4 regions of the Micromonospora sp. BL1 genome follow, and region 1 is predicted to be linked to each of the others. Evidence: riboswitches for the same ligand, from Rfam matches in the RefSeq annotation. Region 1 holds a riboswitch; each other region holds the start of a gene.
The links. Region 1 has a riboswitch for cyclic di-AMP ahead of EAD96_RS23230 (transglycosylase family protein). Riboswitches for the same ligand answer to the same signal wherever they lie in the genome.

Region 1 (7,480 bases):
CCGGCGTGGACCCGCCAGTCCAGCACCCGGGTCGCGCCGCCCTGGCTGACCCGGACCAGGCCGAGCTGTTGCAGGCGGCGCAGCGCCTCCCGGACCGCGTGCCGGTTGACGGCGAACGCGCCGGCCAGCTCCCGCTCGCCGGGCAGCGTCTCGTCCGGCGCGTAGCGACCGGACACGATCGCGTCGCGTAGCCGGCCGAAGACGTGGTCGGAGACCGACACGCGGGGCGCGGGATCGAAGGTCATGCGCAGCAGTGTGGCCCCGAACACATCAACCCGTCAACTGGTTGTACCAGTGAATTTCGGGGCGGCCGGTGCGTGCCGTTCCGGTCACCCCTCGTATCCTTTCCGCGGTAGGCCGCCAGAGGGAAGGGAGCCGGTGTGAGCGACGGGGTCGAGACGTTGGAGTTCCAGGCCGAGGCCCGTCAGCTGTTGCAGCTGATGGTGCACTCGATCTACTCGAACAAGGACGTCTTCCTGCGCGAACTGATCTCGAACGCGTCCGACGCGCTGGACAAGCTGCGGCTGGAGTCGCTCGTCGACAAGGAACTGTCGGCCGACACCTCCGACCTGCACATCGAGATCGAGGTCGACAAGGACGCCCGTACGCTCACCGTGCGGGACAACGGCATCGGCATGACCCGCGACGAGGTGGTCCGCCTGATCGGCACCATCGCCAAGTCCGGCACCGCCGAACTGCTGCGCAAGCTGCGGGAGTCGTCCGACGCCGCCGCCTCGCAGGAGCTGATCGGCCAGTTCGGAGTCGGTTTCTACGCCACGTTCATGGTCGCCGACAGGGTGACGCTGCTGACCCGCCGCGCCGGGCAGTCCGGCGGCACCCGCTGGGAGTCCACCGGCGAGGGCACGTACTCGATCGAGGAGGTCGGGGACGCACCCCAGGGCACCTCGGTCACGCTGCACCTCAAGCCGGTCGACACTGAGGACAACCTGCACGACTACACCGCCGAGTGGACGATCCGCGAGATCGTCAAGCGCTACTCCGACTTCATCTCGTGGCCGATCCGGATGACTGTCGACAAGCCCGGCGAGGACGGCGCCACCACCCGCGAGGAGCAGACGCTCAACTCGATGAAGGCGCTCTGGGCGCGTTCGCGGGACGAGGTCGACGAGGCCGAGTACAAGGAGTTCTACCGGCACGTCGCGCACGACTGGGCCGACCCGCTGGAAACCGTCCACATGCGCGGCGAGGGCACGTTCGAGTACGAGGCGCTGCTGTTCGTGCCCTCGCACGCCCCGCTCGACCTGTTCTCCCCGCAGGGCCGCCGCGGTGTGCAGCTCTACGTCAAGCGCGTGTTCATCATGGACGACTGCGACGCGCTGATGCCCAACTACCTGCGCTTCGTCAAGGGCGTGGTGGACGCGCACGACCTGTCGCTGAACATCTCCCGGGAGATCCTCCAGCAGGACCGGCAGATCCGCGCGGTGCGTCGCCGGCTGGTCAAGAAGGTGCTCGCCACGCTCAAGGACATGTCCGCCGAGTCGTACCGCACGTTCTGGACCGAGTTCGGCGCGGTGGTCAAGGAGGGTCTGCTGGAGGACCCGGACAACACCGAGACGCTGCTGGAGCTGGTCCGCGCCGCCAGCACCCACGACCCGGCCGAGCCCACCACGCTGCGCGCGTACGTGGAGCGGATGAAGGACGGCCAGACCGAGATCTACTACGCCACCGGCGAGAACCGGGCCACCATCGAGAACTCGCCGCACCTGGAGGCGTTCCGCGCCAAGGGCTACGAGGTGCTGCTCCTCACCGACCCGGTGGACGAGGTGTGGGTCGAGCGCGTCGGCGCGTACGACGGGAAGACGCTGCGCTCGGTCGCCAAGGGACAGGTCGACCTGGAGACCGAGGAGGAGAAGGAGAAGGCCGAGGCGGAGCGCCAGGAGTACGCCGACCTGCTCGCGTTCCTCGGCGGCGCGCTCGCCGACAGCGTCAAGGAGGTGCGTCTGTCCACCCGGCTGACCACGTCGCCGGCCTGCGTGGTGGGCGACGCGCACGACATGACGCCGACGCTGGAGAAGATGTACCGGGCGATGGGCCAGGAGGTGCCGCAGGTCAAGCGGATCCTGGAGCTGAACCCGGCCCACCCGCTGGTCACCGGGCTGCGTAAGGCGCACGGGGAGGGCGGCGACACCGCCGCGCTGACCGAGACCGCCGAGCTGCTGTACGGCATGGCGTTGCTGGCCGAGGGCGGCGAGCTGGCCGACCCGGCCCGGTTCACCCGCATCCTCGCCGACCGCCTGGCCCGCGGCCTGTAGCCCCACCCCGACCCGGTTCGCCCGACCCACCCCGGCGGACTTGCGTGATCCACTCCAGCTCGCCGAAGTGGCGGTATCGGACGGGCTCTGACCCCGCCACTTCGCCGAACTGGTGTTGATCACGCTGGGGTATCCCAGGTGGGGAAGATCGATCCCACCTGGAGGGATGACCGGGGCGGTGAGGGCTTCCGCCCGCATCGGCAGGGCTGCCCGGGTGCGCAGGTGTGGGTCGGGGTGGATGGGGCGGAGCGCCGCGCGGGGGGCACCGGCTGTTGATCGACTGTGCCCGGGCGGTAGTCGTGGCAGCCGCGTGATCGACACCACTGCGCCGAAGTGGCGGCATCCCACGGGCTCTGACCCGGCCACCTCGGCGAGCTGGTGTTGATCACGCTGGGGTGTCCCAGAGTGGGGGAGGCTGGTCCCAGATGGAGGGACCTCGGGCGGTAGTTGTGGCAGCGGAACCGTCTTGCCGAGGTGGCGCCGCCACCTCGGCGAAGACGGGTCGGCTCAGGGGAGTGCGGGGTAGAGCGCGGCCACGCCGCCGGACAGTCCGGCCTGGACCCGGCGGGCGACGTCGTCGGCCAGGATCTCGTAGCTGTCGGACTCGATGCCGTCCGCGGCGAGCCGGGCGACGTCGGCCGGGTCGGCCTTCGGGCCGGGGACGGCGGCGGCCATCTCGGTGTCCATGTAGCCCACGTGCAGGCCCGCGACACGGACGCCCCGGCCGGCCAGCTCGACGCGCAGGGCGTTCGTCATCGACCACTCGGCGGCCTTCGCCGCGCCGTACGCGCCGACGCCGGGGAACGTGAACCAGGACAGCGCCGACAGCACGTTCAGGATCGTGCCGCCGCCGTTGGCCGCGATCCGGGGCGCGAACGCCCGTACCACCGACAGCGTGCCGAGGTAGTGCGTCTCCAGCTCCAGCCGGATCTGCGCGAGGTCGCCGTCGAGCAGGTCGGTGCCGGTGCTCACGCCGGCGTTGTTGACCAGCAGCGTCACGTCACCGGCCCGCTCGGCGGCGGCGGCCACCGACGCTGGGTCGGTGATGTCGAGGCGTACCGGGGTGACGCCGGGCAGGTCCACGGTGTCCGGGTTGCGGGCGCCGGCCCAGACGGTGGCGCCGCGCGCGACGAGTTCGGCGGCCAGGTGCCGGCCGAAGCCGCGGTTGGCGCCGGTGACCAGGGCGGTGCTTCCAGCGATCTTCATGGTCTCGCTCCGAGGTGTGGTGGGGAAGGGAGGTCAGGCGGACAGCAGGCCCGGACCGGGCAGGACGGCCAGTTCGCCGGGCGGTACGTCGTGCCCGGCGTCGCAGCGCAGCCGCGCGTGCACCGGCGCGCCGCACTCGTCGTGGGCCACCCGGACCGCCGGGCCGGCCTCGTCGGCGGCGTACGCGTCGCCCCACTGCCGCAGCGCGACGAGCACCGGGATCAGGTCGCTTCCCTTCGCAGTGAGCACGTACTCGTCGCGGGTGCGCTGCCCGGGCTCGCGGTAGGGACGCCGGTCGAGCAGCCCGTCGGCGACGAGCTGCTTGAGGCGTGCGGCGGCCACCGGCTCGCTGACGCCGACCCGCCGGGCGAAGTCGTCGAAGCGGCGGGTGCCGAACGACGCCTCCCGCAGCAGGAGCAGCGTGGTGCGGTTGCCGACCACCTCGAGCGCCCGGGCGATCGAGCAGTTGGCGGTGGACCAGGAGTCACGCTGCGCAAGGAGGTCCGTCATGGCGTCGACGGTACCCCCCTGACTTAAGGAACCAAAAGTCAGCTACCTCACAGCTGGCCGGGGAAGAAACCGTGCCGGGCCAGCGGCTCGACGATCTGGTGCTCCTCGTACGACAGGTGCGACAGCAACGTGTCGGTGAGCAGGTCCACCGCCTCCTGGAGTCCGGTGAAGTCGCCGGGCCGGCGGACCAGCTCCACGAGTGCCCGGTCCACGCTCTCCACCACGCCGTGGATCACCACGTGCTCCTCCTCCAGGCGGTCCAGCACGGCGGCCAGCCCGGCCTCGGATCGGCGCAGGTGCGGGAAGATCGAGGCGTCCTCCAGCCCGTGGTGCTGGGTGACCATCGTGCAGTAGGCCGCGCAGTACGCCCCGAGCGTCCAGTTGTTCTGCCGCATGGTCATCTCGTTCAGCGCGGCCCGCGCCCGGCCCGGCGTGACCGAGCCCTGCTTGACCTGTTCCAGCAGGTCGCGCACCTGGGCCAGCTCCTGGCGCAGATGGTCGTGCACGTCCACCAGGTGCTGCCCGGCGGCGACCAGCTCCCGCACGGCGGGCGCGACCTCCTGGCCGAAGATCTGGATCGCGCGCGGCTCGTCGCTGCCGAGGATGAACGTGGTGATGCCGTGCTCCAGCGTGAGCCCGGCCAGTTCCTCCACCCACTGCTCCGGCGGCCCGGCCAGGAAACCGGCCGACGAACGGGCGAACGTGCCGGTCACGTTGAGCATGCGGCGGATCGCGGCCGGGTCGCGCCCGGCGGCCTGGGCACCCTCGTCGACGAGCGCGTTCAGGGCGGGCAGCTCGTCGGGGCCCTTCGGCAGGTACGACAGGGACGGCAGCCAGCCGTCCGCGGCGCGGCCCACCAGGCGCAGCATGCGCGGCTTGTACGCGCCGACCCAGATGCCCACCGGGTGCGCCGGCGCCGGCCCGCGCTTGGCACCGACCACCCGGTAGTGCTCGCCGTCGACCCGGATCATGCCGCGCCGGTCGGTGTCCCAGACCTCGCGGATCACCCGGATCGCCTCGTCCAGGGCTTCGACGGCGGCGCCGGGGGACAGGCGCCGCCCGCCGGTCGCCTCGATCGCGTCCCAGAACGCGCCCGCGCCGAGCCCCAGCTCGACCCGGCCGCCGGTGAGCAGGTCCAGGCTGGCGATGCTGCGGGCCAGCACCACCGGCTGGCGCAGCGGCAGGTTGAGTACGTTGCCGGCCAGGCGGATGCGCTCGGTGGCGGCGCCCACGTAGGACATCAGCGTCCAGGTGTCCAGGAAGCCCGGCTGGTACGGGTGGTCCTGGAACGTGACCAGGTCCAGCCCGACCTGCTCGCAGAGCCGGGCGAGCGCCACCACCTGGTCGGGCTGCCCGGCGGCGGGGGTGAGGAAGCCGCCGAAGGTCAGCTCGTGTCCGTGATCGGTCATCCGTCCCGTCCTCCCGTGATCTTGCCTGGCCCTGCCACCGTAGCGCCGCCGCCGGTAGCCCGGCCGGGTGAAGAGCATCACAAGAAGTGGACGATCGTCGCAAAACGCTCCTAGCGTCGGTTTCGTTCGCAGACGCGGACACCGCGGGCCGGAAACGCCAAATCCCGCCGCCGTCCCCGGTAACCGAACCTCGCGCGGGAGCGGGGGAACCACGCGTTCCACGGTGCATCGTCACCTCGGGGTGAAGCCGCCACCGGCGGCCGGGCTCCTCGGCCCGAACCCGACAGCTCACCTCGTCGGCGTGGAGGAATCCACATGGCAACTGAATACTCAGCCCGAAGCCGCCGTACCGCTCTCGGGGCGGTTCTGGCCGGCGCCGCCGTCGGCGCCGCGACCCTCTTCGGCCCGGCCGACCCGGCCAGCGCGGGCGTCAACTGGGACGCGGTCGCGCGCTGCGAGTCAGGCGGCAACTGGAAGATCAACACCGGCAACGGCTACTACGGCGGGCTCCAGTTCTCCCGCGCCACCTGGAACGGCTACGGCGGCAAGAAGTACGCCGCCCGCGCCGACCTGGCCAGCCGCTCCGAGCAGATCGCCGTCGCCGAGAAGGTGCTGCGCGGTCAGGGCATCGGCGCGTGGCCGGTCTGCGGCAGGAAGGGCGGCTCGGCGAACGCCGGGTCGGCCGGGGCCGGCGAGCGGGCCACCACGAAGGCCACTCCGCGCAAGGCCGCCCCGGAGCGGCCGGCCCCGCGCAGGGCCGCGCCGGAGCGGCCCGCGACGAAGGCCGCGCCGCAGCCCACGAGCGGTGCCGGGACGTACGTGGTCCGGCGCGGGGACACCCTGTCGGAGATCGCCGTGGCGCAGCGCGTCGACGGCGGCTGGCGTGCCCTGCACGAGCGCAACCGGGCAGTGGTCGGCGACGACCCGGGCCTGATCTTCCCCGGTCAGCGGCTGCGCCTGCGCTGACAGCGGCCGGAGAACGCCCGGCCGGTCCGTCCGGCCGGGCGTTCACCCGTCCGCGACACGCCGCGTCGCCGGTGTCCGGCCTGCTCGCGGCGCCGGGGCGCGGCCCGCGACAGCCGGTGACCGCGATTCGTCGGAGCCGGTTGCTAGGGTCACGGTGCTCGGCTAAGACGTGAAGAAAGCGCGGAAATGACCAACGACCCGTTCTCGGCGGCCGCGAGCCTCGACGAGCTGCTGACCCGCACGCAGCAGGCGCTCACCGCGATGCGCTCCCGGGCCTCGGCGCACGCCGACGGCGAGCCGGGCGACCTGCTCCGCGCCGAGGGCACGGCCGCCGGCGGGCGGGTCCGCGCGGTCGCCGTCCAGGGTGGCCGGCTGGATTCCGTGACGGTCGACCCGGAGCTGGCCGGCGAGCGCCTCGACGTCCTCTGCGGACACCTCGTCACCGCCGCCAACGCCGCGCTGTCCGAGCTGGACGCCCAGGTCAGCGCGTCGGCGCGGGCCGACGCCGACGCGCTCGCCGCACGGCTCGGCACCATGGGCGACCAGGCCGAGCTGTTCGGCCGCGCGATGCACGAGGCGGCCGCGCGGATCCACCGCGACCGCGGCACCCCGTCCCGGGCCGGCCGCCCGGCCTGACCCGACGGCCGCGTGGCGCCGCGACCCCGCGACGCCCGGCACGGCCCGGCCGGCACGACGAGGCTCTGGCACGACGAGGCTCTGGCACGACGAGGCTCTGGCACGACGAGGCGGCCGGCCGCCGGGAGGACGACGACCGGCCGCGCTACGCCACGGTCAGCTCAGGGTGACCGCGGTGTCGTCGACGACGAAGGACGTCTGCAACGAGCTGTCCTCCACGCCGCTGAACGAGATGGTCGCCGTGGTGCCCGCGAGCGACGAGATGTCGAAGGACCGCTGCACGTAGCCGGTGGCCTTGTTCAGGTTGGAGTAGGTGGCCAGCGTGGTGCTGCCCGCCTTGACGGTGAGCTTGTCGTACGCGGTGCTGGTGGTCGACTCCGCGCTGTCGACGTGCAGCCAGAAGCTCAACGTCGCCCGGCATCCGGCGGGGATCGTCACCGACTGGCTGAGCGTGTCGGTGTGCGACGAGCCGTACCCGTC
Region 2 (7,480 bases), on a different contig from region 1:
CCCTCATTCAGCCCGTCGTGCCCTCCGAACACAGGAGCATCCGCGTTGACCGACCAGACCACGCTGGACCGGGAGATCGCCGCCGAGCAGCGCCACCTCGACCGGGTGTACGCCCGGCTGGCCGAACTGCGCCGGTCCGCGGCGGAGGCCGAGCGGGAGGGCTACCGGCTGGCCCGGGTCGGCAACTTCGGCGCGCTGGTCGAGCGGGACGCGATGGTCTTCCACGCCGCCCAGCGCCGGCACGTGCTGGACGCCGAGCACGAGGGACTGGTGTTCGGCCGGCTGGACCTGCGGACCGGGCAGGTGCTGCACGTCGGCCGCCTCGGTGTGCGGGGCGTGGACGCGGAGACGCTGGTGGTGGACTGGCGGGCACCCGCCGCCGCCGCGTTCTACCAGGCCACGCCCGCCGAGCCGCGCGGCGTGGTGCGCCGGCGCACGATCCAGTCCGCCTCGGAGAAGGTCACCCGGATCGAGGACGACCTGCTGGACCCGGAGGCCGCGCCGCCGGACATGGCGGTGGTCGGTGACGGGGCGCTGCTGGCCACGCTGTCCCGGGCCACCGGCCGGGGCATGCGGGACATCGTCGCCACCATCCAGCGCGAGCAGGACGAGGCGATCCGCTCCCCCGGCAACGGCGTCACGATCGTCTCCGGCGGCCCGGGCACCGGCAAGACGGCGGTGGCACTACACCGGGCCGCATACCTGCTCTACTCCGACCGGGCGCGGTACGCCGGCGGCGGCATCCTGGTGGTCGGCCCGTCCGGCGTGTTCGTCGAGTACATCGCCTCGGTGCTGCCCTCGCTGGGCGAGGAGACCGCCACGCTGCACTCGCTCGGCTCGCTGTTCCCCGGCCTGTCCGCGTCCCGGACCGACCCGCCGGACGTGGCGGCGGTGAAGGGATCGCTGCGGATGCGCCGGGTGCTGGAACGCGCGGTACGCGACGCGGTGCCGGACTCCCCCGCCGAGCTGCGCCTGCTCTACCGGGGCGAGCTGCTGCGCCTGGAGCGCCCCGCGCTGGACGCGATCCGGGACCGGACGCTGGCCCGGGGCGCGCGCCGCAACGAGGTGCGCCGGGCGGCGTTCGACGCGGTGCTCGCCGCGCTCTACGCGCAGGCCCGCACGCTGCGTGTGGGCCGGTTGCCGGAGCAGCCCGCGTTCGAGGACGAGATCATCGAGCGGCCGGAGTTCCGCGAGTTCCTCAAGGCGTGGTGGCCCCGGCTGCACCCGCGGCACGTGCTGGACTGGCTGGCCCGCCCGGACCGGCTGCGCCGCTACGCCGGGGGGATCCTGTCCTCGGCGGAGATCCGGTTGCTCGGCGACGCGTACCGGAGCCTCGCGACCGAGGGGCTGACGGTGGCCGACATCGCGCTGCTGGACGAGTTGGACGCGCTGCTCGGCAAGCCGGTGCAGCGGGCCCGGCCCAAGCGCGACCCGTACCAGCTCGCCGGTGGCGTGCGCGAGCTGAGCACGTACGCCGACCGGCAGCGTGCCGCCCGCGCGGCGGCGCGGGAGCGTCCGGACGACTACCGCGACTACGCGCACGTGGTGGTGGACGAGTCGCAGGACGTCTCGCCGATGCAGTGGCGGATGGTCGGCCGGCGCGGGCGGCTGGCGTCCTGGACCGTGGTCGGCGACCCGGCGCAGACCGCCTGGACCGGCGACCCGCAGGAGCTGGACCGGGCCCGTGACCAGGCGCTGGGCCGGCGCAAGCGGCACCGCTACGAGCTGACCACCAACTACCGCAACTCGGCGGAGATCTTCGCGGTGGCGGCGGCGGAGATCCGCCGCCTCTACCCGGACCTGCCGCTGCCCGCCGCGGTCCGGTCCACGGGTGTGCCGCCGGTCGAGCGCACGGTGCCCGCCGCCGACCTGCCGGCGGCCACCGTCGAGGCGGCCGAGGCGCTGCTCGCGCAGGTGGAGGGCACCGTCGGCGTGATCACGCCGGTGCCGCGCCGGGACGAGGTGGCGGGCTGGCTGGGCGGGCTCGGCGCGGGCCGCCTCCAGGTCGTCACCAGCCTTCAGGCCAAGGGCATGGAGTACGACGGCGTGGTGCTGGTGGCGCCGGGTGAGATCCGGGCCGATCCCGGCTCGGGCGTCCGCACGCTCTACGTGGCGCTGTCCCGGGCGACCCAGCGCCTCACCACGCTCGACCCGGTGGGGTGACCGGCCCCGCCGCCACCCACAGTTCACTTGCATACATAGCGATGTGAACATACATTGGGCCGGGCCGGTACGCGGCAGGGAGGGTGTTGGCGTGGGCGCAGGTCATGACCACAGCGGTGCGGTGGCCAACGCGGCACACCGCCACCGGGGCCGCCTCTGGGCCGCGTTCGCGCTGCTCGCCGCCCTGATGGTGGTCGAGGCGGTGGCCGCCTTCACCACCGGCTCGCTGGCGCTGCTCTCCGACGCCGGGCACATGTTCACCGACGTCCTCGGCATCGGCATGGCCCTCGCGGCGATCACCGCCACCCGCCGGGCCGGCACCGACCCGCAGCGCACGTTCGGGCTCTACCGGCTGGAGGTGCTCGCCGCCCTCGCCAACGCCGTGCTGCTCGGCGCCGTCGCCATCTACGTCCTGGTCGAGGCGGTACGCCGCTTCGGCGAGCCGCCGGAGGTGCTGGCCGGCCCGATGCTGGTGGTGGCGGTGCTCGGCCTGCTCGCCAACATCGTCGCGTTCGCGCTGCTGCGCGCCGGGTCGAAGGAGAGCATCAACCTGCGCGGGGCGTACCTGGAGGTGCTCGGCGACCTGCTCGGCTCGCTCGGCGTGATCGCCGCCGCCCTGGTCATCGCGGTGACCGACTGGTGGTGGGCGGACCCGCTGGTCGCCGTCGGGATCGGCCTGTTCATCCTGCCGCGCACCTGGCGGCTCGGCCGGGCCGCGCTGCGCATCCTGGTGCAGGCCGCGCCGGAACACCTCCAGGTGACCGCCGTGCACGACCGGCTGGCCGCCGTACCCGGCGTGGCCGAGGTGCACGACCTGCACGTCTGGACGCTCACCTCGGGCATGGAGGTGGCCTCGGCGCACCTGACCACCGACCCGGGCGTGGACCCGGCCGGCGTGCTGGCCGCCGCGCGGGCCGCCCTGCACGAGGACTTCTCCATCGATCACGCCACGTTGCAGGTCGAACCCGGAGCGTCGGCCGGAGTGTGCGGACAGACCGAGTGGTGATTAGGACACACTTAAATCACTGTGGCTAATGTAGTCTTATGCCGGTTTTGCCCCGCCTAGTGGCACTGCTCCACGGAGCCGTGCCCGGGCAGCGCCGGTAGTCTCGGTCGCGGCCGCACCCGCGGGCGCCACCGGCCCCGGTGGGGCGGCCGTCGCCTAATCGTCCGCAGGGACGAGCCGGGGAACCACGTACGTGGGGTGCATCCGCGTCAGCGGTAGGGATCTTCCGTCCCGAACCCGTCAGCTAACCCGGTCGGCGCTGACGGAAGGACGTGTGAATGCCCCCAGTGGCACCTGTACGACGGACGGCCGCCCGGTTGGCGGCCCTGCTCGTCGCGACGCTGACCCTCGGCGTCGCGACCGTTCCGGCCTCCCCCGCCTCGGCGGCACCCGCGACCGGCCTGCTCGCCGCCGCGCCCGGCGACGACGAGGGCGGCACGCCCGAACTGCGCGCCCAGCTCGACGCGGCCAGCAAGGGCTGGCTGGAGGCGAAGGCCGCGCTCAACCGGTCGGTGAACCGGCAGAAGCAACTCAACGAACAACTCAAGACGGTCGGCGCCGAACTGGCCGTTCGGGACGCCAAGGTCGGCGAGATCGCCGCCGTGGCGTACCGCAACGGCCGCCTCGGCACCGCCGGGGCGCTGCTCGGCAGCAGCAGCCCGGAGGGCTTCATGGACCGGGCCGCCGCGCTGGAGCAGGTCGCCGCGCACGAGGACCGCACGCTGCGCGACCTGATCGCGACCCGTGACGAGGCCACCCGCACCCGCACCGAGCTCGACGGCGAGATCCGCGAGCAGCGCAAGCAGGTGGCGGTGATGGGCAAGCGCAAGGAGCAGGCCGAGCGTGCCCTCGAGGTGGCGAACGACCGGGCCTCGCGCAGCAGCAGCGGCGGTGGCAGCGTCCAGGGCACCTCCAGCAAGAACGCGAAGCCCGCGCCGCGCAACTCGGACGGCTCCTGGCCGTCGGAGTCGTGCAGCGTCAACGACCCGACCCCGGCGAACGGCTGCATCACCCCACGCACGCTGCACGCGCTGCAACAGGCCAAGGCGGCGGGCTTCACCCGGTACGTCTCCTGCCACCGGCCCAGCGGCTCGGGTGAGCACCCGAAGGGGCGCGCCTGCGACTTCGCCGCGCAGAAGAGCGGCTTCGGCGGCGTGGCCACCGGCGGCGACCGGACGTACGGCAACAACCTGGCCGCGTACTTCGTGCGCAACGCCGACCCGCTCGCCGTGCTCTACGTGATCTGGTTCAAGCAGATCTGGCTGCCCAGCAGCGGGTGGAAGTCGTACAGCGGCGGCAACGGCGACCCGTCCAGCGACCACACCAACCACGTGCACCTGTCGGTGTACTGAGCGCGCCCTGGAGGGCGGCCGGATCAGGCCGGCCGGCCCTCCAGGGTCGCTCCGAGACGCGCCGCCAGGCCCAGGTGAGCCGCCCGGGCCTGGCGGAACGCGTACCCGAACAGCGGTGCCGGTGCGGTGAGCGTGATCTCCACGTCGATGCGTACCGTGCCGTCGGGCTCGTCGCGCAGGCGGGTGTGGTTGCGTACCGTCGTCGCGGGCTGCTGCCGCGCCACGGTGACCACCTCGTCCTCGCCGGCGATCAACACGTCCGCCTGGTACGTGACCGGGAAGTGCAGCGGGCCGAGTTGCAGCCGGTCGGTGATCGCGTAGCTGGCCAGCGCGCCCGGCCGGGCCGGCAGCTTCCGGACCCGGACGATCAGCGGATGCAGCTCGCCCTGGCGACTCAGGTCACCCAGTAGCGCCACCGCCTCGGCCCGGGTGCACCGGGCCTGCACGGTGTAGCTGAAGCTGTCGCTGCTCTGCAAGCGGGCCCCCTCGCCGTCGTGCGTCGCGACGATCGTCCCGTACCGACGCCGGACTGGCAACGGGTAGAAGGTCCCCTGGCAGCAGGGGGTGTGAACGGCGCTCAGGCGCCGGGCAGCACCTCGGGGGTGTCGTCGGCGAACCACGGCTCGGGCGCGCCGAACAGGCCGAGCAGGCCGGTCACCCAGAGCTGCCGGTGCACGAACCGGCTCGGCTCGGTGACCACCAGCTTGACGCCGCTGACCTCGCAGGTCTGGAAGCCCGCGACCATGGCGCTGATGCCGACCGAGTCGATGAACGTGACGAGCCGCATGTTCAGCTCGATCCGCGAGGGGCGGCCCTTCGCGAGCACTTCGGCGATCGCTTCCCGCACCTCGTACGCGGTGTCGACGTCGATCTCCCCACGGGGCGCGATCTGGACGACACCACCCGGCCGCACCGACTTCACGATCGACAGGCTCACGCGAGCACCTCCACTCGCCCATGACGGGCGCCTCATCAGTACGCGGGCCGCGACCGAGCGTATTCCTCCGACGGCCCGGTCGCCACCCCCCGGGATGAGCAATTCGCGAACTGGGCACACCTGGGCGTACCCAATCCGGACCTCCGGGTTCCAGTTTCCCCTTCAGGGCGGGCCGCGGCCAACCCTGCGGCCGGGCGGGCCCGGCCGATCCGCCGACCAGGGTAGCGGGCGCACGCACGTCCCGTGGGCACCGGTCCGGCGCGTTCGGGTGGTTCGTCCCGTTCGCTGCCCGGGCCGCCCGTGACCCGGACATGGTTTGCCAGGCGTGCCGGTGGGGCACTGCCCGAGACAGTGAACCCGCCGGATGGACACCGGAGTCCGAAGTGGCCGCCGGCCTTCGGCACCCGAGGAGGTAGAACGATGTTCGGATCCAACCTGCTGGACCGCCGGGGCAAGGCCGAGCGGGTCGCCGACCAGGCGTGGCAGCACCTGCTCTCCGCCGCCGGTTCCGCCGGTGACAGCGTGCGCGACGCCACCCGTACCGCCCGCCGCAGCTCCTCCGGCCTGGCCGACGACGCCACCGACCTGGTCGGCAGCGCCGCCGAGGAGGCACGCCGCCGGGCCGGTCTCGCGTTCGACGCGCTCGCCGGCCGCCGGCCCGCGCTGCCCTGGACGCTGCTGATCGCGGCGGCGCTCGCCGGCGCGGCGATCGGCTGGGCCGCCGGGACCGCGGCGCGCGCCGCCGGCAGCCGGGACCGCGCCGCGGACGAGATCGAGTTCGTGGACGTGGACCGGCCGAACTCCCCGGCCGGCCTGGACGGCTGACCCGCACAGTACGACGCGACGACGGCCGCTCCCGGGGCTCCCGGGAGCGGCCGTCGTGCTGCCTCACCCGGACCGGGCGAGGGCGGCTCACCCGGGACACGCGCAGGATCGCGGGTGCGGGACCACGTGCCCGCGCCGCGATCGACGGGAGGGAGAGCCGGATGGCCACCGACACGGTCACGCGTACCGACCGGGACATCCAGACCGCCGTGCTCGACGAGCTGACCTGGGAGCCGCGGGTCGGCCCGGACGAGATCGGGGTGACCGTCACCGAGGGCGTGGTGACGCTCACCGGCCGGGTGGACAGCTACGCCAAGAAGTGGGCCGCCGAGCGGGCCGCGCACCGGGTCACCCGGGTCCGTGCGGTCGCCAACGACCTCGCCGTCCGGATCGACACCGCGGCCGGGCGGGAGGACCCGGAGATCGCCGTCGCGGCCGTACGGGCGCTGGAGTGGGACGCGTTCGTGCCGATCGAGGCGTTGCAGGTGACCGTGGCCGACGGCTGGGTCACGCTGCACGGCGAGGTCGAGTGGGAGTACCAGCGGCGGGCCGCCGAACGCTCGGTCGCCCGGCTCACCGGCGTACGCGGGGTGAGCAACGGCATCGCCGTGCGCCCGGCGGTGCACGCCGACGGCCGCGACCTGGCCGAGCGGATCGTGGACGCGCTGGCCCGCAACCGCGCCACCGAGGCCGAGGAGGTCGACGTGCGGGTGCACGGCGACACGGTGCTGCTGGACGGGCAGGTCCACTCGGCCGGCGAGCGCGAGGAGATCGAGCGGGTGGTGTGGAACGCCCCCGGCATCCGGGAGGTGCACAACCACCTCGTCGTGCGCTGACCGGAACCACCCCGCCCGGGTGAGCCCGCCTCACCCGGGTCGCGGCCATGGTGGGAGGCATGAGTGATCCGAACGGGCTGATCACACCCGGGCAGACCGCGCCCGGGTTCACGCTGCCGGCGGCGCCGGACGGGCGCGAGGTGGGCCCCGGGCAGTTCCGGGGCCGTCCCGTGGTGCTCGCCTTCTACCCGGCGGACTGGTCACCGGTCTGCGGCGAGCAGATGACCCTGTACCAGGCCGCCCTGCCCGAGCTGGAGCGGTACGACGCGGTGCTGCTGGGCATCTCGGTGGACAGCGTCGACTCGCACCGGGCCTTCGCCGAGAGCCGGGGCATCCGGTTCCCGCTGCTCGCCGACTTCGA
Region 3 (7,480 bases), on a different contig from region 1:
TGATGATCGCCAGCGTCCGGCGGGAGAGCCGGATGGCGTCCGCCGCGACCATCAGGTCGCCCCGGACCAGCGTCAGGTCGGCGGCCTCGATGGCCGCGTCGGTGCCGGTGCCCATGGCCAGCCCGAGGTCGGCCCGGGCCAGCGCGGCGGCGTCGTTCACCCCGTCGCCGACCATGGCGACCACCCGGCCCTCGCGCTGGAGCCGCTCGACCACGTCGACCTTGTCGGCGGGCAGCACCTCCGCGATCACCTCGTCGATGCCGACCTCGGCCGCCACCGCCTTCGCCACAGTGGTGTTGTCGCCGGTGAGCAGCACCGGCTTCAGGCCCAGCTCACGCAGCCGGGCGACCGCCGCCCGGCTGGTCGGCTTCACCGCGTCGGCCACCGCGAGCACACCGCGGGCCCGCCCGTCCCAGCCGGCCAGGATCGCCGTCCGCCCGGCGGCCTCCGCGCCGGTCGCGGCCCGCACGACCTCCTCGGGTACGTCGAGACCCCGCTCCCGCAGCAGCCGGGCCCGGCCGACCACCACGGTCCGGCCGTCGACGGTGCCGGTCACGCCCAGCCCTTCGGCGTTGGCGAACTCGCCGACCGGCGGCAGTGCCCCGGCCTCGGCCGCAGCCTCGGCGACGGCGCGCGCGATCGGGTGCTCGGAGGCGGCCTCCAGCGCGCCGGCCACCCGGAGCAGCTCGGCGGCGTCCTCTCCGTCGGCCGGCAGCACCTCGGCCAGCGCCATCCGGCCGGTGGTGACGGTGCCGGTCTTGTCCAGCACCACTGTGTCGACCCGGCGGGTGGACTCCAGCACCTCCGGCCCCTTGATCAGCACACCGAGCTGCGCGCCGCGCCCGGTGCCGACGAGCAGCGCGGTCGGCGTGGCCAGGCCGAGCGCGCACGGGCAGGCGATGATCAGTACGGCCACCGCGGCGGTGAACGCGGCGGTCGGCCCGGAGCCGGTGCCGAGCCACCAGCCGAGCGTGCCGGCGGCCAGCGCGATCACGATCGGCACGAACACGCCGGAGATCCGGTCGGCGAGCCGCTGCACCGCCGCCTTGCCGGTCTGCGCCTGCTCCACCAGCCGCGCCATCTGGGCGAGCTGCGTGTCGCCGCCGATCCGGGTGGCCCGGACCACCAGCCGGCCGCCGGCGTTCACAGTCGCGCCGACCACGGCGTCGCCGGGCCCCACCTCGACCGGCACGGACTCGCCGGTGAGCATGCTGGCGTCGACCGCCGACGTGCCCTCCTCGACCACGCCGTCGGTGGCGACCTTCTCGCCGGGCCGGACCACGAACCGGTCACCGACCGCGAGCCGGCCGACCGGGATCCGGGTCTCCTGCCCGTCGCGCAGCACCGCCACGTCCTTGGCGCCGAGTTCGAGCAGGGCGCGCAGCGCCGACCCGGCGGTGCGCTTGGAGCGGGCCTCGAAATACCGCCCGGCCAGGATGAACACGGTCACCCCGGCGGCGGCCTCCAGGTAGATGTTGCCGGCTCCGTCGCCGCGGGTAATGGCGAAGCTGAACGCGTGCGTCATCCCGGGCATGCCGGCGGTGCCGAGGAACAGGGCCCAGAGCGACCAGCCGAACGCGGCCAGCGTGCCGAGCGAGACGAGCGTGTCCATGGTCGCGGCGCCGTGCCGCAGGTTGACCAGCGCGGCGCGGTGGAACGGCAGCCCGCCCCAGACCACCACCGGGGCGGCCAGGGTGAGCGAGGCCCATTGCCAGTAGTCGAACTGCCAGGCCGGAACCATGGCGAGCACGATCACCGGCAGGGTGAGCACGGCGGAGACCCAGAGCCGCGTACGCGCCGTGCGCAGCTCGTCCACCGGCTCCCCGGCCGTGGCGGCGTCCGCCTGCTCGGGCGGCGGCGGCACCACTGCGGTGTAGCCGGTCTTCTCGACGGTGGCGATCAGGTCGGCCGGCGCGATGTCGTCGGCGTACCGGACGGTGGCCTTCTCGGTGGCGTAGTTCACGGTCGCCTCGACGCCGTCCATCCGGTTGAGCTTCTTCTCGATCCGGGCGGCGCAGGACGCGCAGGTCATCCCGCCGATCGCCAGTTCGATCAGGTTCGGCGCGGTGGGCAGCGCCTTTCCCGTGGCAGTCATCGCGGCACCTCCGGCGCTCAACTGTGCCCGTGCCCCGGGGTGCCGTGTCCGGCGTCCGGGGTCGGTGCGGTGGTGGATGCCGGCGCGGCGGGCGCGGGCGCGGTCCGGTCGCCGGCCAGGACGGTGAACTCGGCGGTGTGCACCGCGTCGCCGTGCCGGAAGTCCAGGTAGAGACGGTACGCCCCGGCGGAGGGCACCTCGGCCGCGAACGTGATCGCCGGACCGGCGGGGGTGCGCCCGTCGCCGGGCATCCCCTCCGGGTGCACGTGCAGGTACGCCAGGTCGCCCTGCCGCAGCGCCACCAGGTGCCCGTACGCGCCGAGGTAGGGCTGAAGGTCGGTGACCGGCCGCCCGTCGCGGCTGACGGAGAGCGTGAGCCGGCTGGTGCGGCCCGGCTCCGGCGTTCCGGCCAGGGTGACGGTGTAGCCGTCGACTGTGGTGCTGGTCACCGGCGCCGGCAGCGGCCTGGCGGTCAGCTCGCCGGGGACCGTGACGTCCAGGCCGAGGGTCAGCGGCTCGCCGCCCTCGGGGGTGAAGTCGGCGAAGGCCCGCCAGACGCCGGGGCCTCCGAGCGGCGAGGCGACCCGCCAGGTGCCGTCGCCGGTCATCTCCGGGTGGACGTGCCGGAACCCGGACAGGTCCCGGCGGGCGACGATCAGGTGCATGCGCTTGTCGTGGGCCACCTCGAAGCGGGTGACCGGCGCGCCGTCCGGGCCGGTGATCCGGAAGGCGAACTGCCCGGCCGGGGCGGTGGCGGGCTGGAACGTGTAGCCGCGTTCGGAGACGAGCAGCCCGCCGGGCAGGTGCGCGGAGGCGCCGCTCTCGTCACCGTGGCCGGTGTCGCCGGCCCCGTGGTCGCTGTCGCTGTCGTCGTGGCGGGTCTCGGCGGCCGGGGCGACGGGATCGGCCAGGTTGCCGATCCCGTACGCCGCGCCGAACACCGCCACGAGGCCGAGGGCGAAGCCGCTGAGCTTCGTCGCCGTGTTCATGGTGTCTCCTCGGTTTCTACGGGTCGTCGGACCCGTCACGCACCGACGAGGTCGTAGCCGGCCTCGTCGACCGCCGCGCGGACCGCGTCCGCGTCCAGCGGGTTCTGACTGGTGACGGTGACCCGGCCGCTGGCCAGGTCGACCTGGACGTCGGTGACGCCCGGCAGTGCGCTCAGCTCGGTGCTCACCGAGTTGACGCAGTGCCCGCAGGTCATGCCGCTCACCTGGTAGGTGGTCTCCATCTCGCCCTCCGATCTGATACCCCCCAGGGGTACGTTCGGAACGTTAGCATACCCCCGAGGGGTACGCTATCCTCGGTTTCATGACCGCGCCGTCCAGCCCGACCCGGGGCTACACCGCCAGCAAGGACCAACTCCTCGCCCGGCTCCGCCGGATCGAGGGCCAGGTCCGTGGCATCGAGAAGATGGTCGAGGACGACCGATACTGCATCGACGTGCTGACCCAGATCTCGGCCATCCAGGCGGCGCTGGACAAGGTCGGCCTGGGCCTGCTCGACGGCCACGCCCGGCACTGCATGCACGAGGGCGCCGCCGAGGGCCGGGCCGACGAGATGGCGACCGAGATGATGGCCGCCGTCGGCCGCCTGATGAAGCGCGGCTGAGCGGGACCTCCGGCCCTCGTAGCGGGGCACATCGACCCGCGCCGACGCGGTCGTGCCGGTCGTACCGTCGAAGTGGCGGGCAGGCCGGCCCGGCGGACCCGCGGCGACGGACGGAGGGCGGCCCGATGATGTGGCAGAGCCCGATGATGGGCTGGATGTGGATCTGGTCCCTGCTGGTGCTCGCGGTGCTGGCGGGGCTCGTCTGGGCGGCCGTGCGGTGGACCGGCCCGCAGTACCTGGGCCCGACGACGGCCAGGCGCATCCTGGACGAGCGGTACGCCCGCGGCGAGATCGACGAGGACGAGTACCGGCGACGCCGGGCCGGCCTGGGCTGATCCGCGCGGAGCGCGTCACGGTCACGGTGCCCGGAAGCGCCCGGCCGGGTTGCCTACCATGGCCGGGCGACGACCCGGACGTGGTCGACACGTCCACGCCGGCCGGGTGACCAGACCGGTCCGGCGGACCAGGCGTCGCCGCGACCGTTGGGAGAGACGCCATGGGTGCCGACCACACCCACCCCGCACCCGCCGCGCCGCCGGGCGTACGACGGCTGCTCGTCGCCGTGGTGGTGCCGCTGTTCGTGATCACCGTGATCGCGGCGCTGGTGCTCTGGCCCCGGCAGGACCGGGAGCCGGTCGGCGGCGCGGACGTCCCCCGCTACCACGGCACCGTGACCCGGGTGGTCACCGAACCCTGCCCGCCGACCCCGGAGTCCCCGGACGGCGCAGGTGGCCCCTGCGGCACGGTGACGGCGACCGTCGAGCAGGGCCCGGACGCGGGCCGGCAGGTCGAGACACCGATCCCGGCCGGGCCGGGCGCACCCCGGGTCGCGGTCGGCGACGAGGTCGTCCTGGTCGAGCTGACCGACCCGGCCGACCCGGCGGTGAAGTCCTACAACATCGCCGAACACCAGCGCGGCACGCCACTGATCTGGCTGATGGTGCTCTTCGCCGCCGCGATCGTGGCGTTCGGCCGCTGGCGCGGTCTCGCCGCGCTCGGCGGCCTGGTGGCCAGCTTCGCCATCCTGCTCGGCTTCGTGCTGCCGGGCATCGGCGCCGGTCAGCCTCCGCTGCTGGTGGCGATCGTGGGCGCCGCGTTGATCATGTTCGTGGTGCTCTACCTGACCCACGGCGTCACCGCGCAGACGTCGGTGGCGGTGCTCGGCACGCTCGGCAGCCTGGTGGTCACCGGCGTGCTCGGCCTGCTCGCCACGTCCGCCACCCACCTGACCGGATTCGGCAGCGAGGACGCCACCACGCTGTCCATGTTCCAGGGCGACGTGGACCTGCACGGCCTGCTGCTGGCCGGCATCATCATCGGCTCGCTGGGCGTGCTGGACGACGTCACGGTCACCCAGGCGGCCACCGTCACCGAACTGGCGCACGCCAACCCCGGCCTGTCCCGGCGGCAGCTCTACCGGGCCGCGACCCGGGTCGGCCGGGCGCACATCGCGTCCACCGTCAACACCATCGTGCTGGCGTACGCGGGCGCCTCGCTGCCGCTGCTGCTCCTGCTGGTCGCCGACTCCCGCCCGGTGAGCGAGATCCTCACGAGCGAGTTCCTCGCCCAGGAGATCGTCCGCAGCGCGGTGGCCACGCTCGGCCTGATCGCCGCCGTACCGCTGACGACCGGACTGGCCGCGGTCGTGACCACCGCCGGACGGCGCTCGCGCGGCGCGGAGCCGGCGCCACCCGCGGCCCGGCCGCCGGCCGGACGGGACGACGCGCTGGAGGCGCTCGGCGGCGGGAAGAGCACGGAGGCCGCATGGTGACACTCCGCAGCGTGACCATCGATCTCAAACGCGACGCTGGTCACGGTGCGCCACGGCGAAATCTCGCTATTGGTCGGCTTCCGGACGTAGATCCTCAGGAGTGCTGTCAGGTAACCTCGCTGCCGGTCACCGCCGAAGGCGCGCACCGGCGCCAGCGGTGCCGCCGCCCAATCGCCCGCGGGCGAGCCGGGGAACCAGGTACATGGGGTGAATCCGCGACAGCGGTAGGGGCCACTTCCGTCCCGAACCCGTCAGCTAACCCGGTCGGCGGCCGACGGAAGGGAACACTGTGACGGCACCCCTGCGCCGCTGGCTGACACCCGTGGTGGCCGTGCTGACCTCGCTGGCAGTGCTGGCCGGGCCGGCCCCGGCGACCGCGGCCCCCACCGCGGCGGCACCCGGCACCCCCTCGGGGCACGAGGAGGACGGCGAACCGCCGCTCATCACCGAGGCGATCGACGCCGCCAACCGGAACTTCCTCCAGGCCAAGGCGAAGCTCGCCAAGTCGCAGGACCGCCAGCGGCGGCTGGCGGCCGAGGTGAAGACGGCACAGGCCGAACTCGACGCGCTCAGCCCGCAGGTCAACCAGCTCGCCGCCCAGTCCTACCGGACCGGCCGGATGGGCGCCATGGCGATGCTGCTGGAGAGCAACTCACCCGACTCGTTCGTCCGCCGGGTCAACGCCCTGGACGAGCTGAACCTCCTCAACGCGCAGCGCCTGGCCGCCATCAACGCGGTCAAGACCCGCGCCGAGCAGGCCAAGATCGCGCTCGACGCCGAGGTGCGCGAGCAGGAGAAGCAGAAGAACGCGATGGAGCGCGAGAAGGTGCAGGCCGAGCGCGCGCTGAAGCTCGTCGGCGGTCTCGGCTTCACCGGCGGCCTGGTCTCCGCCACCTCACCGGTCGCCAAGATCGCCCCCGGCCGCACGGCCGACGGCGGCTGGAAGGCCGAGTCGTGCAGCGAGGACGACCCCACCACGTCGGGCTGCGTCACCCCGCGCACGCTGCACGCGTACAAGGAGGTCCGGCGCGCGGGCTTCAAGCGCTTCGTGGGCTGCTACCGGCCCGGCGGGCCGTGGGAGCACCCCAAGGGCAAGGCGTGCGACTGGTCGCTCCAGAACAGCGGCTTCGCGCCCTGGCACAACAACGACACCCGCCGGTACGGCAACGAGGTCGCCGCGTTCCTCATCCGCAACGCCGACCGGCTGGGCATCTACTACGTCATCTGGAACCGGCAGATCTGGTTCCCGGCCACCGGCTGGAGTTCGTACAGCGGACCGTCGAACCACACCGACCACGTCCACATGTCGCTGCTCTGACCCGGACACGGTAAAAGGGGCCGCCCTCGGGCGGCCCCTTTTCGTCTTCCCGGCGGCTCAGCCGGCCAGCGCCGGGTCGGCGGGCGCCGCCGGAGCGGGCAGCGGGGCCGGGGACTGCGCCACGGTCCGCACCTCGCCGCCGGCGAGCCGGTACGACATGCCCACCACCGTGCACCGCCCGGCCGCCACCCGCTCGGCCAGCACGGCGGAGCGGGCCAGCAGCGTCTCGACGGTCTGCGCGATGTGCACGTCGATGATGCCGTCGAGGTCGTTGACGCCCTGGCGGGAGGCGCGCAGCAGGCTGGGCGATACCGCGTCCACCACCGCGCCCAGGTGCCCGACCAGGGCGGCCCCGGTCCGGAACCCCTCCCGGGCGGCCTGGACCGCGCCGCACGAGTCGTGCCCGAGCACCACCACGAGCGGCGTGCCGAGCACGGTGACCGCGTACTCGACGCTGCCGAGCACCTCCGGCCCGGCGGTGTGCCCGGCCGTACGCACCACGAAGAGGTCACCGAGACCGCGGTCGAAGATGATCTCGGCGGCGAGCCGTGAGTCGGAGCAGCCGACGATCACCGCGAAGGGATGCTGGCCGTCGGCGACAGCCGCGCGGTGCCCGGCGTCCTGATTCGGATGCTGCGGGGCACCGGTGACGAACCGGTGGTTACCGGCACGCAGTTCGGTCAGT
Region 4 (6,891 bases), on a different contig from region 1:
GTGCCGCTGGAGCTGGCCTCCACGCTCGCCATGAACAAGGTCGGCGACATCGCGGCCCGGTACTACATCCAGGGCCCGTCGCAGGAGCTGGGCGCGCTGCTGGTGAACAGCAAGCCGGGCGCGCTGGCCGAGCAGCTGGTCATGCTGGACCGGATCGCCGACGACCAGCGCCGCCAGATCGCCGGTGTGCTCAAGGTGCGCGACGAGTACAACCGGCAGAAGGAGAAGCTCGACGCGCTGATCGCGCTGGAGATCAAGCAGCAGAACGACCTCGCGGCGAAGAAGAAGCAGATCGACTCGGAGATCAAGCGGCTGACCGCCATGCTCCCGGTGACCTCGATCCGCCCGGCGGGCTGCCCCAAGATCGACGGCGTGGTGAGCAGCGCCGCGCGGACCGCCATCAAGACGGCGTGCGCCCAGGTCGGTGACCCGTACGTGTGGGGCGCCACCGGCCCGAACTCGTTCGACTGCTCCGGTCTCACCCAGTACGCGTACAAGGCGGCCGGCATCTCGCTGACCCACTTCACCGGTGCCCAGTGGAACGAGGGCCGCAGGGTCTCCCGCTCCGAGGCCCGCCCCGGGGACCTGGTGTTCTTCGGCTCCGACCTGCATCATGTCGGGCTCTATCTCGGCAACGGGGTGATGGTGCACGCGCCACGTACCGGCAAACCGGTCCAGGTGTCGAGCATCAACACCCAGCCGCTCGCCGGCTTCGTCCGGGTCAGCTGACCCGCAACCCCTGACAGCGGGAAGGCCCCCGGTCCACACGGACCGGGGGCCTTCCCGTGTGCGGTGACGGTTCAGCGCGGCGCGCCGACCGGGGACGGCAGGATCAGCACGTCGTCCAGGTTCACGAACATGATCCGGTGACCGAACTGGACCTGCACGTAGCGGTTCTCGCCGCGGACCACGGTCCGGTCACCCGGTGCGGAACCGTCGAACGAGACCGCCCGGTAGTACTCGCCGGGCAGCACCCCGCCGACCGCGTACCGCTGGCCGGCGGCGAACGTGTACTGCAGCGGCGAGATGGCCTGGTACGGGATGGTGTCCGGGTAGGCGGCCTGCTCCGGGTAGGCCCGCCCGTACACCGGGATGGTGGCCTTGCCGGGCCGCGGCGTCACGACGAAGCCGGTGGCCCACTTGGCCGTCGGCGCGGAGGCCGGGTTGAGGAACCACGCCTTCTGGCCGAGGTACCAGATCGCCGTCCAGTCGCCCTGGCGGCCGGCGAGGGCGTACGTCTGGCCGGCCGAGGCGCGGGCGCCGTGGTCGGAGATGTACATGGTGTCCGGCGTGCCGTCCGGGCGCAGCCCGAGGTCGTTGACGAGCGGGGCGTCCGGGCTCGGCGCGGTCCGCAGGATCACGGCCGAGGAACCGCGCGACGGGCACGGCTCGGCCGGCGGCCGGGGCGTCGGGACGCCGGGAGGCTGCTGGTTGCAGCCGGTGAACGCGGGCCGGTTGGTGGCGAAGTCCGGGTCGATGGTGACCAGGCCGGTCCGGGGCGTGCCGGTGCCGCGGAACGGCGCCTTCATCAGGTCGAAGTAGTGCGACCAGTCCCAGTACGGTCCCGGGTCCCAGTGCATGCCGCCCACGTTGGCGGCGGTGATGCCGGGCACGTTGTCGTGGCCGATGATGTGCTGCCGGTCCATCGGGATGCCGAGCTTCAGCGCGAGGTGGCGCACCAGCTTGGCGGAGGTGCGGTACATCGCCTCCGTGTACCAGGTGCCCTGACCGGCGAAGCCCTCGTGCTCCAGGCCGATGGACTTCGCGTTGACGTACCAGTTGCCGGCGTGCCAGCCCACGTCCTTGGTCTTGATGTGCTGGGCGATGTAGCCGTCCACCGAGCGCAGCGTGTAGTGCCAGCCCAGGTAGTCGGCCCGCTTCACCAGGTCGACGCTCGGGCCGAAGTAGCCCTCGGTGTCGTGGATGACGATGTACTCGATCTTCTGCTGCTTCGGCCGGTCGCCCAGGTCGTGGTTGCCGTAGTCGCCCGGGTCGTCGCTGAGCTGCTCGTACGGCGCGGGGATCCACTCGCAGGCCAGCCGGACCGGGCACTCCAGCCCGTCCGGCCGTTCGGCGTTGCGCAGGCCGAGGCGGGCCAGGCGGGAACGGTCCGGCTGCGCGGCGGTGGCGGGAAGCGTGACCCGCTGGCCGTCGTCGGTGGTCCGGCTGGCACCCTGGCCGAGCTGGTCGTACACCTCGTCGGCGAAGGCCGCCGCCGCGTCGGAGGTGTCCGCGCCGGAGTACCGGGCCACCGCGGCGTACCAGGCCGCCGGGTCGGTGCCGGCACCGACCGGCCCACCCACGGCCTTCTGGTACGACGCCAGCAGCGCCGCGCCACCGCGGATGTTCGCGGCCGGGTCGGTCCGCAGCGTCCCCGCGTCGAGCCCGGTCAGCGCGGCGGCCGCGTCGAGCGTCTGGAGCGAGGCGGGCGGCAGCGGGGTCTCCCGCTTCGGCGCGGCGGCCGTGGCCGGGTCGAGCTTGAGCGGGCGGGCGTCGTCGCCGCGCGGGTCCTCGTCCTCGTCGACGTGGGCGCTGCCCGGCATGGCGAGGATGTGCGCGGCGTCGGTCAGGTGCATCGGGCCGTAGCCGCCGCTGGTGCTGGGCTGCCCGGTGTGGGTGTCCCAGCGGGACTCCAGATAGGAGACGCCGAGCAGCACGTTCTGCGGCACGCCGTACTCGGCCGCGGCGGCGGCGTATTGTTGTTGCCGGTCGCTCGCGGGCGCGGACGTGTCCGGCGCGGCGGTCACCGGGCCGGTCGTCGCCAGCGCGGTGGCTGTCGCCACGGCGGCGGCGAGCAGTATCCGTCTGCCCGACGGCGGGGCGGAGAGGTGCATCGAACCTCCTGGACAGGGATGGGGGTCACTGCGTTTCCACCCTCACTCCGCACACCCGTGAGGGTCAATACCTTTCCAGTGGGTAATCAGCCTTGAAAGAAAATTTCACCTCCGCGCAGGGCGCGGCACCGCATCGCGTACGGAGTGTCACGGCGCTGGAAGTTGCGGATCGATAACGGTGGTCCCTACTCTGGTGAATCGTCGGCCGCACGTCTCACCGTCCAACCCGGTCGGTGACGGTCCGACACCGCCGAGTCGCCTCCGGGCGAGCCGGGGAACCAGGTACCTGGGGTGAATCCGCAGCGATGCGGTAGGGCGGCTCCCTTCCCGCCCGAATCCGTCAGCTAACCCGGTAGGCGGTACGGAAGAAGGAGTACGGACGCCCGGTGGCACTCCATGCCCCGCGGCCGTCGTCGAACCGGTCGGTCGACCGGTCCTTCGTCGCGCCGCGTTCCCGCTGGTCCCGCTTCACCACCGCCCTCGCCGCACTGGTCGGCACCGCCGTCGTCCTGACCGGCGGCGCCACGGCGGCACACGCCGAACCCTCGGTCGCCGAGATCGAGGCCCAGATCGACCGCGACTGGAACAAGCTCGAACCGGTCATCGAACAGGTCAACGCCGTACGCGGGCAGCTCGCCGTGCGGCGCAAGCAGGCCGACGCGCTCGGCCGGCAGATCGCACCCCTCCAGGCCCGGGTGGACGCCGCACTCGGCCAGGTCGGCGGGCTCGCCGCCGACGCCTACAAGGGCGACAACCTCTCCACCGTGAACGCGCTGCTGGGCAGCCGCTCGCCCGGTGACCTGGTCAACGGCCTGGAACTGCTCGACCGCTTCGCGCACCGCCAGCACGAACAGGTGCGCTCCGTCGCCGCGCTGCGCGACGAACTGGCGGCGAAGAAGAAGCCGCTGGACGAGATGATCGCCGGCCTGGCACGTACCGAGGCCCAGCTCGCGGCGAAGAAGAAGCAGATCGATGCCGAGATCGCCAAGCTGGAGAAGCTGCGGCTCAAGGTGTACGGCAAGGGTGGCGGCGGCCCGCTGCGCCCGGCGCCGTGCCCGTCCGGCTACCCCGGCGGCCCGGCCGGTGCGGCGGTCAAGTTCGCCTGCGCCCAGATCGGCAAGATCTACGTCTGGGGCGCGGCTGGACCGGACCACTTCGACTGCTCGGGCCTCACCATGGCGGCCTGGGCCAAGGGCGGCGTCTCACTGCCGCACAGCGCACGCCAGCAGCACGGCGTGACGAAGCGGATCAGCCGGGCCGAGCTGCGCGCCGGTGACCTCGTCTTCTACTACAGCGACCTGCACCACGTGGCGATGTACGTGGGCGACGGCTGGGTGGTGCACGCCTCCCAGTCCGGCAAGCCCATCACCATGAAGCGGGTCGATGACGGCGACATCAACAGCTACGGCCGTCCCGGCTGAGGTCGTGCTCCGGGGCTCCGCCGGTGACGGCGGGGCCTCGGCGCGGCGCCCCCGGCGTTGGTGTCAGCGAGTCGGCCAGGTGCGCCAGCTCTGCCAGGACCGGCTCGGCGTCGGGCCGCGCTGCCCCTGGTAACGCGAGCCGTAGACGGCCGAGCCGTACGGGTGCTCGGCCGGCGAGGAGAGCCGGAAGATGCAGAGCTGGCCGATCTTCATGCCCGGCCAGAGCGTGATCGGCAGGTTCGCCACGTTCGACAGCTCCAGCGTGACGTGGCCGGAGAACCCCGGGTCGATGAAGCCGGCCGTCGAGTGGGTCAGCAGGCCCAGCCGGCCCAGGCTCGACTTGCCCTCCAGCCGCCCGGCGAGCTGGTCGCCCAGCGAGATCACCTCAAGCGTGGAGGCGAGCACGAACTCGCCCGGGTGCAGCACGAACGGCTGCCCCTCCGGCACCTCCACCATCGAGGTCAGGTCGTCCTGCTGGATCGACGGGTCGATGTGCGTGTAGAGGTGGTTGTTGAAGACCCGGAACAGCCGGTCCAGGCGTACGTCGATGCTCGACGGCTGCACCAGCGTGGGCTCGAAGGGCTCCAGCGCGAGCGTGCCGGCCTTGATCTCGGAGACCAGGTCGCGGTCGGAGAGCAGCATCGGAACACCATAGCGACCGGTGCGGGTGACCAGCGTGTCGCACTACATCTTCGTACACGTGTTCGATAGAGTGTCCACATGGCTTCCTGGTCCGAATTCGCCGCCGACGAGCCCCGCCTCGCCGACGAGATCCGCCTCCTGATGCAGCAGTACGGGCCGGGCTTCGGCTACCTCGCCACGGTCCGCGCCGACGGCGGCCCCCGGGTCCATCCCGTCTCCCCGGTGATCACCGACGACGGCCTCTGGTGCTTCGTCATCGACTCGCCGAAGCGCCGCGACCTCGAACGCGACGGCCGCTACGCGCTGCACTCGTTCCCGCCGGAGGAGAGCGACGACGAGGCGTACGTCGCGGGCCGCGCCCGGCCGGTGACCGACCCGGCCACCGTGGCCCGGCTGGCCCGGATCGCCCGCGCGTCGCCGCAGGGCGACTGGCGGCTGTTCGAGTTCACGGTCGAGGCGGCGATGCTGACCCGGCGCGACCCGGTGGCCCAGCCCGGCGCCGCCCCGCCGCAGGTGCGGGTCTGGCTCGACCCGCGCGGAGCCGAACCGGCCCGGCGGGAGCCGGTGGGCGCGGAGGCCCGGCGCGGCCGGCACGGCTTCGACACCCGCCGCCCGGCCGCCTGACCCGACCCGGAACGAAACGGTGCCGGCCCCGTCCGAGGACAGGGCCGGCACCGGTACGTGGTGCGAGGGTCAGGCCGCGCGGTAGGCGTTCCACGCGGTGAGCATGCGGCTCGCCTGGCCGGCGGTGAACTGGTACATGCAGGAGTCGTACGTGTAGTCCATGAAGTTGGTGATCGGGTCCTTGCCCGCGGTCGAGCAGGTGTCCCGCCCGGTCGGGCACTGGTACGCCGGGGACGCCTCGGCCGGGGTGTCGGAGACGCTGTCGCCCGAGCCGGAGCAGCCGCCCTGGAAGGTGTGGTAGAGGTTCAGCCAGTGGCCGACCTCGTGGGTGCCGGTGTCACCCTGGTTGTAGTTGGTCGCGGTGCCGCCGGGCAGCGACTCGTTGAGCACGACCACGCCGTCCATCTTGTCCAGCGTCCGCTTCGGGAACGTGGCCCAGCCGAGCAGGCTGTCGCTCAGCTCGCCGAGATAGATGTTCAGCGTGTTCTTGCCGCCCTCACGCAGCGAGGTCTTCATCGAGCGCTCGGCGGAGGAGCCCTGCACGATCGGGTACCACGACGGGTTGGTCACCCGGTTGATCTTCGTGAGCTGGAACCCGAACGCGGTGGCGGCGCCGCCGGTCGAGCCCGCGTACGACTGGTTCAGCACGGTGATCTGCTGGTTGATCATCGAGTCGGTGATGTTGCCACCGGCCCGGGTGCTGTTCTCCTGGATGACGTGCACGACGACCGGGATCGTCACGGTGGCCAGCGGCGCGACGGCGCCGGTCCGGAAGTTGGCCCGCTCGCGCTGCGCCGCGGCGAGGTCGGCCTCACGGTCACGGACCTGCTGGGCGGTCAGGTGGTTGGGGTCCAGCTTGGCGTTGCCACCCTTCGCGACGCGCGCGTTCGCGTGCTCGTCGGCGTGGGCGTCGGCCGGCTCGGCGCAGACGCCGGCCGGGGCGGCCGAGAAGGCCGAAGCAGCGGGGACGACGCCGACGGCGGCGGTGCTGAGCAGCAGCGCGAGGGTCGACGTCGCGACACCGGCGGTACGCCGGGTCAGCAGGTTGGGACGGAGTCCCATGGGCCCACCTCTTTCTGACGGCGTGCCAGGGGGTGTGTCACGCCGGTTCGGAAACGTGGGGCAGACGTTACATCTCATCGACAGATTTGAGAACGCCCATATGTTGCCGACGTGCAACTTCGCGCCGGCCGGCCCCGGCCCTGTGCTTGATCCACTCCAGCTCGGGGAGGTGGCGGGGTCAACCGCCCGCCGATGCAGCCACCTCGCCGAAGTGGCGCGCGGGCACCTGGATGCACGGGGGTGGGGGCCTTCAGGTAGAGTGGTGCCGCCTGCGGGTGTAGTTCAATGGCAGAACATCAGCTTCCCAA

Region 2: it holds a riboswitch for cyclic di-AMP, as region 1 does, so the genes downstream of both, EAD96_RS30480 (hypothetical protein) here and EAD96_RS23230 (transglycosylase family protein) in region 1, are expected to answer to the same signal.
Region 3: it holds a riboswitch for cyclic di-AMP, as region 1 does, so the genes downstream of both, EAD96_RS12915 (hypothetical protein) here and EAD96_RS23230 (transglycosylase family protein) in region 1, are expected to answer to the same signal.
Region 4: it holds a riboswitch for cyclic di-AMP, as region 1 does, so the genes downstream of both, EAD96_RS30100 (NlpC/P60 family protein) here and EAD96_RS23230 (transglycosylase family protein) in region 1, are expected to answer to the same signal.

What each region holds. Positions count from the first base shown of each region.
Region 1 is NZ_RCVK01000308.1:5,163-12,642, forward strand. It holds gene EAD96_RS23205 (FadR/GntR family transcriptional regulator) at 1-245, opposite strand, end outside; gene htpG (molecular chaperone HtpG) at 381-2,273, shown strand; gene EAD96_RS23215 (SDR family oxidoreductase) at 2,781-3,479, opposite strand; gene EAD96_RS23220 (helix-turn-helix domain-containing protein) at 3,513-3,989, opposite strand; gene EAD96_RS23225 (LLM class flavin-dependent oxidoreductase) at 4,037-5,398, opposite strand; cyclic di-AMP (ydaO/yuaA leader) riboswitch at 5,570-5,715, shown strand; gene EAD96_RS23230 (transglycosylase family protein) at 5,714-6,364, shown strand; gene EAD96_RS23235 (YbaB/EbfC family nucleoid-associated protein) at 6,551-7,000, shown strand; gene EAD96_RS23240 (M4 family metallopeptidase) at 7,157-7,480, opposite strand, start outside.
Region 2 is NZ_RCVK01000416.1:47,952-55,431, forward strand. It holds gene EAD96_RS30470 (AAA family ATPase) at 46-2,163, shown strand; gene EAD96_RS30475 (cation diffusion facilitator family transporter) at 2,255-3,169, shown strand; cyclic di-AMP (ydaO/yuaA leader) riboswitch at 3,313-3,443, shown strand; gene EAD96_RS30480 (hypothetical protein) at 3,448-4,521, shown strand; gene EAD96_RS30485 (SRPBCC family protein) at 4,545-4,997, opposite strand; gene EAD96_RS30490 (STAS domain-containing protein) at 5,099-5,458, opposite strand; gene EAD96_RS30495 (hypothetical protein) at 5,879-6,283, shown strand; gene EAD96_RS30500 (BON domain-containing protein) at 6,445-7,119, shown strand; gene EAD96_RS30505 (redoxin domain-containing protein) at 7,179-7,480, shown strand, end outside.
Region 3 is NZ_RCVK01000222.1:20,220-27,699, reverse strand. It holds gene EAD96_RS12945 (cation-translocating P-type ATPase) at 1-2,095, opposite strand, end outside; gene EAD96_RS12940 (hypothetical protein) at 2,113-3,084, opposite strand; gene EAD96_RS12935 (heavy-metal-associated domain-containing protein) at 3,120-3,326, opposite strand; gene EAD96_RS12930 (metal-sensitive transcriptional regulator) at 3,407-3,706, shown strand; gene EAD96_RS12925 (SHOCT domain-containing protein) at 3,832-4,041, shown strand; gene EAD96_RS12920 (YibE/F family protein) at 4,203-5,477, shown strand; cyclic di-AMP (ydaO/yuaA leader) riboswitch at 5,632-5,763, shown strand; gene EAD96_RS12915 (hypothetical protein) at 5,767-6,795, shown strand; gene EAD96_RS12910 (carbonic anhydrase) at 6,853-7,480, opposite strand, start outside.
Region 4 is NZ_RCVK01000411.1:17,391-24,281, reverse strand. It holds gene EAD96_RS30110 (C40 family peptidase) at 1-729, shown strand, start outside; gene EAD96_RS30105 (N-acetylmuramoyl-L-alanine amidase) at 801-2,834, opposite strand; cyclic di-AMP (ydaO/yuaA leader) riboswitch at 3,073-3,207, shown strand; gene EAD96_RS30100 (NlpC/P60 family protein) at 3,221-4,255, shown strand; gene dcd (dCTP deaminase) at 4,319-4,897, opposite strand; gene EAD96_RS30090 (pyridoxamine 5'-phosphate oxidase family protein) at 4,976-5,521, shown strand; gene EAD96_RS30085 (zinc metalloprotease) at 5,591-6,583, opposite strand; tRNA gene EAD96_RS30080 (tRNA-Gly) at 6,855-6,891, shown strand, end outside.